One region of the Sphingobium sp. JS3065 genome, then DNA from elsewhere that is predicted to be linked to it. Evidence: predicted binding sites of a transcription regulator. Region 1 holds the regulator's gene; each other region holds the start of a gene.
The links. The regulator LexA, encoded in region 1, represses DNA repair genes until DNA is damaged. The targets are predictions, from matches to a motif close to GTTCCNCNCTTGTTCT.

Region 1 (4,609 bases):
GCGCTCGGCCCCGCGCAGATCGCCCTTGCCGTGCTGGGCGGCCATGGCGCCTTGCCCGTCGCCCGGCGCGCGCGCATCGCCCTGATTTCCACCGGCAACGAACTGGTCCCGCCCGGCGCGCCTGCCGTGGAGGGCCAGCTTCCCTCCTCCAACGCCCCCATGCTGGCCGCGCTGCTGGGCAGCCTGCCCTGCGACGTCATCGACCTGGGGATCGTGCCCGACGATCTCGACAACGTGACCCAGGCCTTCGCCCGCGCCGGGCAGGCCGACATCATCGTGTCGACCGGCGGCGCGTCGGTGGGGGATCATGACATCGTCCGCCCGGCCTTCGCCCGCGCGGGTGGCTCGCTCGATTTCTGGAAGATCCGCATGCGCCCCGGCAAGCCGCTCATGGCAGGCACGCTGGGGTCCGCCATCTTCCTGGGCCTGCCCGGCAATCCCGTGTCGGCCTTCGTCACCGCGACGCTGTTCCTGCTGCCGTTGGTCCGCCACTTGATGGGCGCCGCATCGCCCCTGCCCCGCACGGCGCCAGCAACCCTCTCCGCTCCCCTTCCCGCCACCGGAGAACGGGATGACTATCTGCGCGCCTTCCGCACCGAAGCGGGCGTCGTTTCGGTAACCTCGCAGGACAGCGCCGCCACGGCCGCCCTGGCGATGGCCGACTGTCTCATCTTGCGCGCCGCCGGTTCAACCGCCGCCCAGGCCGGCGCTTCCGTCACGGTCCTGCCCCTTACATAAGGAAAGGGGCCGCGAAGCGACCCCTTCCAGTGCAGTCCTGTTGAAGCGGCTGCATTCAGATCATGTCCTGAACGACGGCCAACCCTTTTCAGCGCTGCTGCTTATCGGGCGCCTTGTCCTTGCGGCTTTCGTCGCCCATCTGACCCTGGCGATTTTCCTGCTGCTGCTGACGTCCGCCCTGGCTGGAGCGGTCGCCGCCCTGCTGATCGCGGCGTTGACCGCCGCCCTGATTATTCTGGTTGGGCATCTTACTCTCCTATTCGCCTTCTTCCAGGAAGGCAGTCGTGTAAACGGCCCGCTCGCCGCCGCGTTCCCGCAAATGCGGCGAACCGTTAGGCGCTTGACTTACCCCTGTCCGTTTCCTATGCGTTCTCCATCCGTTCTAAAGAGGGTAAGGCGAGATGTTGACACCCAAGCAACAGGAATTGCTGAGCTTCATTCAGACCCGGCTGGAGGAGGGAGGCGTCTCCCCTTCTTTCGAGGAGATGAAGGAAGCGCTGGATTTGCGGTCCAAATCCGGCATTCACCGCCTGATCAACGCATTGGAGGAACGCGGCTTCATCCGCCGCCTGCCCAATCGCGCCCGCGCGCTGGAAGTGCTCAAGCTGCCCGACGCCATGCATCGCGCGCCCAAGCCCGTCGCGCCTGCCACCACGGCCCTGGCGACCGGGTCGGCGATAAGCAAGCCGCCGGTCGCCGCCAATGACATAGTGGAGATTCCGCTGCACGGCCGCATCGCCGCGGGCGTGCCGATAGAGGCGCTGGAGGGGCAGAATATGCTCTCCGTGCCCGCCGCCCTGCTGGGCACCGGGGATCATTATGCGCTGGAAGTGGCGGGGGATTCCATGGTCGAAGCGGGCATACTCGACGGCGACTTCGCCCTCATCCAACGGACCGACGTGGCGAGGGAGGGGCAGATCGTGGTCGCGCTGATCGACGAGAATGAGGCTACGCTCAAATATTTCCGGCGGGAGGGGCAGAAGGTTCGGCTCGATCCCGCCAATGGCGCCTATGAACCGCAAATCTACGATCCCCGGCAGGTCCGCATACAGGGCAAGCTGGCCGGATTGCTGCGGCGCTATAACTGACGTCCGGGGAATCGGCGCGGCCGGGTCGCGGGCCGCGCCACCCAGGGATGCTCGTCATTCCAGGCCTTCACCCGCCTTATGCCGCCATGGTCGAGATCGATCGCAAGGCCGCCGGTCGAGGCCAGGGACTGTCGATCGACCTTCAGCCAGCGGGGGCGGCAGAAACCCGGCAAGCGCCGGTCGCTGACGACGATGTCGGAGCGCGCGCAATCCCGCGTCAATATCCCATTGTCGATCCGCATGCCGCTCCGCGTCAGCAACAGGTTCCAGTTCCGGCCCCCGCCCGTCAGACGGACAGCGCAGAGATCGGCAGAACAGCGCGCTTGCGGCAGCGCCGCCATCGCCTCCAGCGCGCCGTCATAACCGACACTCTCCATCATGGCGTCGCGCACATAGCGGCCCGCCCGTTCACGCAGCATCGCCATGCCGCCATTCGCGGTGCGGACCGCGACGTGGCGACCGTCCCCGCTTATCAGGATGGAAGGCACGGAGCTTGTCAGCACCATCGCCACCCCGGCCGTCACCGGCATCAGCCCCGCCCAGCGCCACCGGCTTCGCCACAACAGGCAACACAGCATGCCCAACAGGATCAGGCCGAACGCCAGCCCCGATTGCGCGGGAGCCAGAACCACCGCCCAGGGGCTGGACGCCACCCCATGCGCGACCAGCAGCAACAGGTCCAGCGCCCGCGCCGTGAGCCACCAGAAGGGCGCGCCCCATCCGCCCAGGTCCAACAGCAAAGCCGTCGCCTCCAGCGGCATGACGACCAGGGTGGTCAGCGGTATGGCCACCAGATTGGCGACAGCCCCCAGCACGCCCGCCTTGTGAAAATGAAAAAGCGCGATCGGCGCCAGCACCAGTTCGACGGCCAACCCGGTCGCCAGCATGCCGACAAGATTGCGCGCCACCCGGCGCCACATCGCCTCGTCCCGCGCCGACAGGAAAGCGCGGAAGCGGGGATGCTCCCCCAGCGACACCAGGGCGACCACGGCGGCGAAGCTCATCTGGAAACTCGGCCCCACCAGCGCTTCGGGCCAGAGCAGCAGCACCGCCAGCGCCCCCGCCGCCACCAGCCTGAGCGTGATCGCATCCCGCCCCATCGCCAGCCCGCCCAGCACCAGCATGGCGGCGACGCAGGACCGCACGGTCGGCACTTCCGCCCCGGTCAGCAGCGTATAGCCAATGCCCGCCAAAGCGCCGCCGCACGCCGCGACCAGCATCAACGGCCAATCGAGCGCCGCCCGCCGGCTGAGCGCCATCACCCGCATCGACAGGAAAATCACCGCCGCGATCAACGCCGTGACGTGCAGCCCGCTGATCGACAGCAGATGGGCAAGCCCGCTCCGCCGCATCGCCGCGGCATCGGCTTCGGCGATCGCCCCCTGATCCCCAGTCGCCAGAGCGGCGGCGATGCCGGCCCCCTGTCCCGGCGCCCGTTCCAATATATGCGCGAACAGCCGCGCCCGCAGCGGCGGTTCCGCCGTCGCTGGCCGCAGGACGGAAATGGGCCGCAGGGCGCGCCCGGTCGCGCCGATCCCGTCGAAATAGGCGCGCCGCGCAAAATCATAGCCACCCGGCAGGCTTGGCGGCGCGGGCGGCATCAGCCTCGCCCGGAAACGGATGATCGCCCCATCCCCCACGCCCGCCGGGGCAATCGCGTCGTCAAGATTGATGCGTATCAGGGACGGCAGCGCAGGCATGCCGACAGGACGCACCAGCACGCGACTCATCTGCCGCGCAGGCAGCCTGTCGACCGACCGGACCTCCCCCGTCAGTTCGACAAAGGCCGCATGAGGCAAGGGCGGCGCCCCCCACATCATCGCTTTCGCCCAGACCAGCAGGCACCCCGCGCAGGCCAAGAGGCTGCCCGCCAGAATCGCCCGGCGCACCCGTCCACCGGGCGGCAGGACAAGCGCGCCGCACGCCGCCGCCAGCATGGCGCAACAAAAGGCAAGCCATTCCAACCTGTTGGGCAGGACGAACCAGGCCGCGATGCCCGTCCCCAAAGCGACCGGAACCCAAAGCGGCAGCCGCTCCCGCTCTTCCTCCAGCCAAAGTTCCAGGCCGCGCCAAAGCCGTCCCGCTCCCGCCCGGACGGAAGTGACATCGGAGGTTTGTCGTGGCTCGAAAGCCATGCTAGGGGGCGACGCGATCATGAATGGGCCAAGTGGAATCGGGGCGAATGTCAGGGAATGAAGCGGTGAGCGCCACGGGTTCGAACAAACAGGTAGTAACCCGTTTTGCGCCCTCGCCTACCGGTTTTCTGCATATCGGCGGCGCGCGCACCGCGCTTTTCAACTGGCTGTTCGCGCGCCATCATGGCGGCAGGTTCCTGCTGCGGATCGAGGATACCGACCGCGCCCGCTCCACGGAGGAAGCCGTGGCCGCCATTTTCGACGGCCTCGATTGGCTGGGCCTGGGCGGCGACGAACCCGCCGTCTTCCAGTTCGAGCGCACCCCGCGCCATGCCGAAGTGGCGAACCAGTTGCTGGCGGGCGGCCATGCCTATCGCTGCTATGCGACACCGGAGGAACTGGCCGAATTGCGCGAACAGCAGCGCGCCGCCAGACAACCGATGCGCTATGACGGACGCTGGCGCGACCGCGATCCCTCCGAAGCGCCCGAAGGCGCGCCCTTCGTCATCCGCCTGAAAGCGCCCCGTGAAGGCGAAACCGTCATAGAGGACGCCGTGCAGGGCCGCGTCGTCGTCCAGAATGCGGAGCTGGACGACATGATCCTGCTGCGCTCCGACGGCACGCCCACCTATATGCTGGCCGTGGTGG
Region 2 (4,609 bases), 1.2 Mb from region 1:
GTGAAGCCGAGGCTGCGCCGGTCGAGGCCGCCGACGAGGGTGAAGGCGAAGGCCGTCGCCGGGGCCGTCGCGGCCGCCGGGGTGGCCGCCGCCGCCGCGAGGCTGGTGAAGAGGCCGTGAGCGAAGGCTCCGCCGCGAACGAGGAAGCGATCGAAGCCGAGGCGGGTGCGCCTGAGCCGGTGGTGGAAGCGGCCCCCGAAGCGCCCGCCGAGGAGGAAGCGCCCAAGACCCGCCGCCGCCCGCGAGCGCGCAAGGCCAAGGAAGCCGCCGCTCCCGCCGTCGAAGCGGTGGAGGCTGTGACGGAAGTGGTGGCCGAAGCCGCGCCGGAAGCGCCGTCGGCGGAAGAAGCCCCTGCCAAGCCCAAGCGGACCCGCCGCAAGAAGGCCGTTACGAGCGAAGTCGAAGCGGTGGAGCCGGTCGCTGAGGAAGCCGCGCCTGCCGCTGAGGAGGCTCCCGCCAAGCCCAAGCGGACCCGCCGCAAAAAGGCCGATGCGGTGGTGGTCGAGGAAGCCGTCGCCGTCGAGGCCGTTCCGGCTGTCGAAGCGTCCGCGTCCGAAAGCGTCGAAGCGGTCACGCTGGATGATGGCGCCGAAGCGGCCGATGAAGGTGAAGACGGCTCCCCGCGCCGTGGCTGGTGGCAGCGCACCTTCGGTCAGTAACAAGGCCAGGATCAGGAAAAGCGCCGCCGTCTTGCCGGTTCACCGGTCAGACGGCGGCTTTTTCGTTTCAGGCGGCAATCGGGAATTGGCGGAAACCGATGTCGACGGCACGAGGGCTGTCATTCAGGGCTGCCAGGGCCGTTCACGAAACCATTTGGTGACGACATATTTGACGCCCTGCTCGACGGGGCGCGCGGCGTGCAGGCTGGAGCGATTGGGCGATCCGTCCCGCTCCATATTATTCCACATCAGCAGCATGCCCTCGACCGGGGGCACCATGAATTCGCAATGCGGAAAATGCGTTTCCCCGCCCGCCTCGACCGGCGAGAGATAGATCATCGCCGTCCAGCTTCGCTGGCCCCCTGTCTTCAGCATCGCCGGCCAGTAATTGGCCGTCACCGGGAAAAAATCCCAATGCGGCTTATATTCCTGTCCCGGTTGGTAGCGCTGCCCCTGCAGGGTTTCGCCCTGTTCGGCGGCGATGCCCGTCAGCGCGCAGATCCGGTCGCTGATCGCGCTCACCAGCGGATCCCAGGGGCTGAGGTTGCAGCTTGCGCTGGTGCGGTAATCGGCATTGGCGCTGCCGGAGAACAAGGTGGATGGCTTCGCCCCCGCGTCGATCAGGTCGCGCAGCCCCGCGCATTCCTCCGCGCTCAGAAACTCCTGCCGCCCATAGATTTCCAGTTGCGGCGTATCGATCCGGCTGACCATCGGATTGCGGTCCAGCCGCGCCCGCACCGCATCGCCGATCCGCGCCCTGGCAACCGAGGCGACGCCGCCATCGTCAACAAACTCGTTCATGCCGCCCCAATGCCACCGCGCGGGCTTTTGACGCAAATGAAAAGGGCCCGGAGCGTGACGCTCCGGGTCCAGTCTTTGGCGGCCGCATCGCGAACGATGCTTCCGGTTCCTGAAGGCCATTCAGGAGATCTGCCTTCCGGCATTACCAGAAGAAATTGTGGATCACGTCGACCACATAGCCGTCGCGGATGTCGACCAGCAGCGCGTCGTCATAATAGCGGACCCAGCGCAGCGTGCCGTAAGCGGGCGGCAGGCGGTAGGAATAGGGATCGGCGATCCAGTAGCTGTTCGAATAGAGCAGGCTGTTCAGGAATATCCCGATGCTGAACCGCGAATAGCCGTAGCTCCATCCCCGCGGCGCATAATAGCGCCCCATCCGGTAGCGGTCGCCATAGCGCGAACGATAGCTTCGCCAGTCATAGCGCCGGTCGTTGCGCCAGCTATTGTCCCACCGCCGCTGTGCTTCCCAACGGGTTCGATCGTCGAAGCGCCGTCCGTTGTTCCAATTGTTGCCGCTCCAGCCGCCGCGCCGGTTATCATTGTCCCAACGCCGGTCATTGTCGCGCCTGTCATTGTCGCGCCTGTCCCGATCCTGCCGGTCATTGTCGCGCCGGTCGCCCTGCCATCCCGGACGATTGTCGCCACGCCGGTCGTTCCGGTCATCGCCGCGCTGGGTGGTCTGGAAACGCTGTTCTTCCCGGTTCCAGCGAGTCACCGTCGCCGGGCCGCGCTGTGCGGGGCGTGCATCGTTGCCGCGCCATCCTGGTTGGTTCTGGGGCTGGGGCTGGGTGGGTTGGGCAATGGGCGCGGGTGGTTGCGCCTGGCCGCCGCGACCGCCATCGGGCCGCCCCGACCGTTCGCCGCCGCGACCGCGCCAGCCATTGTCGTCGCCCCGCTGGGCATAGGCCGGGGCGATCCCGCCCAGAACCGTCGCGGTCATCAACCCCGCCAGCATCATTTTCCTCAACATGACGTTCGCCTTCATTTTCACGGGACCGGTAGCCCCTCATATTTCCCTTCTAAGACTCGGGCGATGTCATGATGCTGAACTTGTCTGTCAGCGATTTGAAAGAATCGAGGCCGGCTTGTACATACAGGATCGCCTGAATGGCAGGGTAACTGCGTGACCATATCTTTGGATATAGGAAGGCGCGGGAAGAAAAGGCCCCTCCCCCATCCTGTCCGGCAAGCGCTGCGTCAGTCGGCGATGGACAACCATCAGCAGCCTGACGATCCGTTATTTCCTTTTCCTTTCGGCGATTACGGCGGTGAAGGCGCAATCCATTCGGATCATACGCCTGACCAGTGCCTGATTGACAGCCACTCTTGAAAGAAGGAAAAGAACAAATCAGGAACAAATATCATGACTGAGTCGGTAGGGACCCTCGTTGCCCTGAAAAGGCATATCGCATCGCTGGAGGGCGCTCCAGCCCCCCAACCCCATGCGCGGGTGAGGACGGGTCATGCCGCCCTGGATACGGCCCTGGACGGCGGCCTGGGGCGGGGCCGGGTCCATGAATTTTTCGCCGCGGCGGAGGAGGAAGGAGCGGGCGTGGGCCTGGGGCTGATCCTTGCGCGGCTGGCGGCGGGGGAAGCGCCCCTGCTCTGGCTGCGGACGGCGGCGGCGGGACGGGCGGGCGGCCTGCCCTATGGTCCCGGCCTTGCGGCCCTGGGCGTCGATCCCGAACGGCTGGTGGTCGGCGTCATGGCGGATGACGCCATGCTGCTGCGCGCGGCGGTGGATGCGTTGCGCTGTCCAGCCCTGGGTGCGCTGGCGGTGGAGTTGCGGGGCCGGGCGCCCTTGCTGGACCTGACGGCCAGCCGGCGTCTGGCGCTGGCGGCCGAAGCGTCGGGGGTGACGGCTTTCATGCTGCGGGTGGGCGGCGACCCTGCGCCCAGCGCGGCGGACACGCGCTGGCGGGTGGCGGCGGCGCCCTCCCCGCCCTTGCCGGGCAATGGACCGGGCATGAGCGCCTTCGACCTCCATTTGCTGCGGCGGCGGGCGGGACGGGACGGGCTGAACTGGCGGCTGGTGTGGGACAATGGCCGGGGCATGTTTGAAGAAAGTGGAGATGGTCGGGATGAACGCCATGACCTTGGGCAAAGGGACAGGAGGGGCGGCGGAGGAAGGGATCGCCAATCGCCGTTATCTGGCGCTGTGGTTTCCCTTTCTGCCGATCGACCGGCTGCGGATCGCGCGGCCTGACCTCTGGGCGGCGCGGGGCGAAGGACCGGCGGTCGTCGTGGAACAGGTGCGCGGGGCGATGCGGCTGGCGACGCTGGATGCCGACGCGCTGGCGCTGGGCCTGACGCCCGGCATGACGCTGGCCGACGCCCGCGCGCGGGAACCGGACCTGCGGCTGTTCGATGCCGACCCCCATGGCGACCAGGACTGGCTGGAGCGGCTGTGCGACGGCTGCGCGCGCTATACGCCGATCGCCGCGCTCGACCCGCCCTTCGGCCTGATGCTCGACATCAGCGGCTGCGCGCATCTCTGGAATGGGGAGGAGATGCTGGCGCGGGAGGCGACGGACCGGCTGGAGCGGCATGGCATGCGGGTGCGCCATGCCCTGGCCGGGACGGCGGAGGGCGCGCATGCGCTTTGCCGCTTTCCCGTGGGCGCGGCGGCGGACGAGGATGCGGCGCTGCGCCGCCTGCCGGTCGAGGCGCTGCGGCTGGAGGAGGAAAGCGCGGTGGCGCTGCGCCGGGCGGGCCTGCGCACGGTGGGCGATCTGGCGGCGCGGCCCGCGTCGGCGCTGGCGGCGCGCTTCGGCGAGGATGCGGTGGATGCGCTGCACGGCCTGCTGGGGCTGGGGCGGCGGCCGCTCGCGCCGCGACGGCCGCGCCCGGCCATCCGGATCGAGCGGCGTTTCGCCGAACCGATGGGCAGCACCGCCTTTGCCCTGAAGGTGCTGGAGGAGATGGCGGCCGAAGCGGGCGAGCGGCTGAGCGAACGGGGCCAGGGCGGACGCCGGTTCGAGGCGCTGTTCTTCCGCAGCGACGGCCTCGCCTTTCCGCTGCGCGTCGAAACCAGCCTGCCGGTGCGGGATGCGCCCGCCATCATGCGGCTGGTGCGGGAACGGATCGATGCGCTGTCCGACCCGCTCGACCCCGGTTTCGGCTTCGACATGCTGCGCCTCGCCGTGCCG
Region 3 (4,609 bases), 220 kb from region 1:
CAGATCCGCCGCAACTGCGGCAGCGCCCCCTTGGCGAGCAGGTCCAGATTGGCGAGCAGCTTCGCCATGCAGGGGTCGTACCGGTCCGCCTCCCTGGCCTGCAAAGCCAGGCATTCCGACAGGGACCGCGCCCCGACCCCGGTGGGATCGAAGCCCTGGATCACCGCCAGCACCTGCTCGACCCTGTAGAGCGCCACGCCCATGCCATGGGCGGTTTCCAGCAGATTGGCCTCCAGATAACCGGCCTCGTCTATCTGCCCTATCAACTGGGTCGCTATGGTCAGGTCCATGCCCGACAGGGCGCTGCGGGCCTGATCCATCAGATGTTCCTGAAGGCCCTGTTCCGGATTGGCGAAGCTGTCGAAATCGGGCGCCTCGCCGCTGCCGGACAGAATGTCCATGCCGCCGGAGCCGATGGCGGCGCTCGCCACCCGGTCGCCCGGCCCATCGTCGATGAAGGTTTCCGCGCCATAATCGACATCCAGCGGCGAATCCGCAGCGCCCAGCCCCTGGCCGATCAACCGGTCGGCATCGCCCGTCTCCGCGCGCAGGTCATGCTGTTCCGCGGCCCGGTCCACACCGTCGGCGGGCGGCGCGAAATCATCCGCCCCGCCAGCCTCCAGCAGCGGGTTTTTCTCCAGCTCGCCCGCGACGAACGCCTCGATCTCCAGATTGGACAGCGCCAGCAGCTTGATCGCCTGCTGAAGCTGCGGCGTCATGACGAGCGACTGGCTCTGCCGCAGGTCGAGACGGGGTGCGAGCGCCATCAGCTCTTCCCCTCGCCGCTGTCAGGAAGGGGCTGCTCCTCCATCATGTCAGAGCGAGAAATTCTCGCCCAGATAGAGCCGCCGCACATCGGCATTGGCGACAAGCTCGGTCGGGCTGCCCGCGAACAGCATCTTGCCGTCGTAGATGATGCAGGCGCGATCCACGATCTCCAGCGTCTCGCGGACATTATGGTCAGTGATCAGCACGCCGATGCCGCGGGTCTTCAACTGCTTCACCAGGCCTCGAATATCGGCGATGGACAGCGGATCGATGCCCGCGAAAGGCTCGTCCAGCAGCACGATCGACGGATTGGCCGCCAGGGCGCGGGCGATTTCGCAACGGCGCCGCTCGCCGCCCGACAGCGCCATGGCCGACGAATCGCGCAGCCGGGTCAGGCCGAATTCCTCCAGCAACTGTTCCAGCCGCGCCTGCCGCGCCGCCTTGTCCGGCTCCGCCAGTTCCAGCACCGCGCCGATATTCTGCGCCACCGTCAGCCCGCGAAAAATGGAGGTTTCCTGCGGCAGATAGCCCAGCCCCAATATCGACCGGCGATACATGGGCAGGCCGGTGATATCCTGCCCGTCCAGCACGATGCGGCCATGGTCGGGCCGCACCAGCCCCATCACCGAATAGAAACAGGTCGTCTTGCCCGCGCCATTGGGGCCTAGCAGGCCGACCACCTCGCCCTTGCCGACGGTCAGCGACACATCGGCCAGCACGACGCGCTTGTCATAGCTTTTGGCGATGGAGATGACGGACAGGCCCTCTCCCACTTCCTGCGGGGGAAGGGGCGATGCCGGTGCTGTCCGGTCCTGCATCATCACGTCGTCCATCATTCATCCTTGCTGCCGCATGGTTGATCGCCGGTAAATCCTGCCCCGGCCGCGACAATTGGCAAGCTTTGTGCATGGGATAGCCGCCGGGGCAAGGGGAAAATGCTAGATGGGGCAGGCAGAGCCGCTTTCAATGCCGTCGCGCGGGCCGGTTCCGGCCGTCGGGCGGGATGAGGCTTGCGCCGATGCCGTCACGCCGCTATGTTCACCTTTCGTTCCATAAAGGGGTTTTCATGGACAGTCTGTCCGCCATTTTCGTCATCGTCGCCCTGGCCGTGGGCCTTGGCCTGGGCTGGCTGTTTCGCGGCAGGGCGGCCGCGCCCCTCGCGGCGGAAAAGGCGGAACTGGCGGCGAAGCTCGACATCGCCACGGCGCAGCGCAACGGCGCGATCCAGGAACTGGCGGTGGCGCAGGAACGCGCCGCGCAGGCGGCTGACCTGGCGCAAAAGCTGGAGGGGGAGCGTATGGCGCGGGAACTGGCGGCACGGGAACTGGCGGCGCTCCAGTCCGACACGCAGGCGCGGGCGGAGGCTTTCGAGGCGCAGATCGCCGCGCTCAAGGACGCCAAGGAACAGCTTTCGGCACAATTCAGCGAGATTGGCGGCAAGCTGCTGCATCAGGCGCAGAGCCATTTCCTGGAACGCGCCGACCAGCGCATGACGCAGGCGCATGAGAAGAGCGAGGCGCAACTCAAGCAGTTGCTGCACCCGGTCAATGAGACGATCCAGCGCTACGACCAGAAGATCACCCAGATCGAGCAGCAGCGCACCGAAGCCTATGGCATTTTGCGCGGTGAGATCGAATCGATGAAGAGCGGCCAGGAAGCAGTGCGCGCAGAGGCCCAGCGGCTCGTCGATTCGCTGCGCCACGCCCCCAAGGCGCGGGGCCGCTGGGGCGAACAGCAGTTGCGCAACGTGCTGGAAACCTGCGGCCTGTCCGAACATGTCGATTTCCAGACGGAGGTCAGCGTGGAGGGGGAGGATGGCCGCCTGCGTCCCGACGCCATCCTGCGCGTGCCGGGCGGCCGGGCGCTGGTGATCGACGCCAAAGTGTCATTGAACGCCTATCAGGACGCCTATGGGGCGGAGGGGGATGAGGAAAGGAAACGCCTGCTTTCCGCCCACGCCGCCGCGATGCGCGCCCATGTCGATACGCTGGGGCGGAAAAGCTATGCCGACCAGTTCGATGACGCCCCAGACTATGTGATCATGTTCGTGCCGGGCGAACATTTCCTGTCCGCCGCGCTGGAACATGATCCGCAGCTTTGGGACCATGCCTTCGGAAAGCGCGTGCTGCTGGCGACCCCGACCAACCTCATCGCCATAGCCCGGACCGTGGCGGCGGTCTGGCGGCAGGAAAAGATGGCGGACGAGGCCAAGCGCATCGGCATGCTGGGCAAGGAACTCTATGAACGGCTGGCCGGCGCGGCGGGATCGCTCAAGAAACTCGGCAATCGCCTCACCGGCGCGGTGGGTGACTATAATGCCTTTATCGGCAGCTTCGAAGGCCGGGTATTGGTGACGGGACGCAAGCTGCGCGACCTCAATATCGAAACCGGCGGCAAGGAACTGGAAGAATTGGAACCGGTGGAAGCGCTGGTGCGCGAACCGGCCTCGCCGGAAGCGGTGCGGGCATTGCCGGATGCTGCGGAATAACGGCCCGACCATCTCCCTCTTACGATTCCGCCACGTCCGCATGGGACAAGTTCGAAATGTCGGGAAATGGCCATTATCTGACGTGAGATATTCGTTCGGGCTGAGCGAAGTCGAAGCCATCTGCCGAGCGGGGCGAGGCTTCTATGCTTCGCCTCTGCTCAGCATGGCCCTTCGACTTCGCTCAGCCCGAACGGAAAACTGAACGTCCGCCCTCCACCCAAATCGGTTAATCCCGCAAACCCCGAATTTGCCCGAACCCCGATCAACTGGCATGGGCCGAATCATGAAACGCATCGGCCTTCTGGGCGGCTCCTTCAACCCGGCGCATGGCGGGCACCGCGCCATTTCCCTGTTCGCGGCACAGGCGCTCCGACTGGACGAAGTCTGGTGGCTCGTCTCCCCCGGCAACCCCCTGAAGCCGAAGGCGGGCATGGCGCCTCTCCCCGCCCGCCTCGCCCACGCCCGAAAAGTCGCGCGCCGCGCCCCCATCCGCCCCACCGCGATCGAAGCGCACCTTCGCACCCGCTACACCATCGACACGCTCAAGGCGCTCAGGCCACGCTATCCCCGCCATCGCTTCATCTGGCTGATGGGCGCCGACAATCTGGCCCAGTTCGGCCAGTGGAGGGACTGGCGCGGCATAGCCCGGATAATGCCCATTGCCGTTATCGCCCGGCCCGGCTATGATGAAGCCGCCCATGGCTCACCGGCCATGAGCTGGCTGCGGCGCTTCGTCCGGCCCGCGCGCCAGAGTGCAGACTGGACGGATTGGAGACTTCCGGCGCTCGTGCTTTTGCGCTTTCGCCCTGATCCAAGATCGGCGACCCTGCTGCGGCAGGCGGACCCCCTCTGGCATCGCGAATATAGTGAAATGCGTGCGCGCGACCCGCTCACGCGCCGGATGATCGTCTAGAATGGAGCACTTTTGACCAGACCCAACCCCGCGAACGACACGGCCCATAATGCCGATAGCGTTGCCGCCCTGCATGACCTTGTCCTGAAATCGCTCGACGACGACCAGGCGCAGGAAACCATTTCCATCCCCCTCGAAGGCAAGAGCAGCATTGCCGACCATATGGTGATCGCCAGCGGGCGTTCGTCCCGCCAGGTCGCATCGATGGCGCAGAAGCTGGCCGAGCGGATCAAGCAGTCGACCGGGCGCTCCGCCCGTGTAGAGGGGCTTCCCGTGGCCGACTGGGTGCTGATCGATGCCGGCGACGTGATCGTCCACCTGTTCCGCCCGGAAGTGCGCAGCTTCTACAATCTGGAACGGATGTGGGGCTTCGTGGACGCGCCGGTCGCGGGCACCGCCTAAAGCGCCTTCGACAAGCGCGCGATGAGCCTTTAGGGGGG

Region 2: NUH86_RS00120 (ImuA family protein) is a predicted target of LexA. The motif match lies at 2,801-2,816, and genes of this name have one in related genera.
Region 3: rmuC (DNA recombination protein RmuC) is a predicted target of LexA. The motif match lies at 1,805-1,820, and genes of this name have one in related genera.

What each region holds. Positions count from the first base shown of each region.
Region 1 is NZ_CP102664.1:2,415,930-2,420,538, forward strand. It holds gene NUH86_RS11755 (molybdopterin molybdotransferase MoeA) at 1-738, shown strand, start outside; gene NUH86_RS11760 (hypothetical protein) at 827-985, opposite strand; gene lexA (transcriptional repressor LexA) at 1,140-1,826, shown strand; gene NUH86_RS11770 (ComEC/Rec2 family competence protein) at 1,817-3,961, opposite strand; gene gltX (glutamate--tRNA ligase) at 4,009-4,609, shown strand, end outside.
Region 2 is NZ_CP102664.1:24,716-29,324, reverse strand. It holds gene NUH86_RS00135 (Rne/Rng family ribonuclease) at 1-659, shown strand, start outside; gene NUH86_RS00130 (prolyl hydroxylase family protein) at 783-1,460, opposite strand; gene NUH86_RS00125 (RcnB family protein) at 1,603-2,430, opposite strand; gene NUH86_RS00120 (ImuA family protein) at 2,824-3,666, shown strand; gene NUH86_RS00115 (Y-family DNA polymerase) at 3,551-4,609, shown strand, end outside.
Region 3 is NZ_CP102664.1:2,633,454-2,638,062, reverse strand. It holds gene rpoN (RNA polymerase factor sigma-54) at 1-767, opposite strand, end outside; gene lptB (LPS export ABC transporter ATP-binding protein) at 816-1,601, opposite strand; gene rmuC (DNA recombination protein RmuC) at 1,835-3,256, shown strand; gene NUH86_RS12890 (nicotinate-nucleotide adenylyltransferase) at 3,540-4,169, shown strand; gene rsfS (ribosome silencing factor) at 4,182-4,571, shown strand.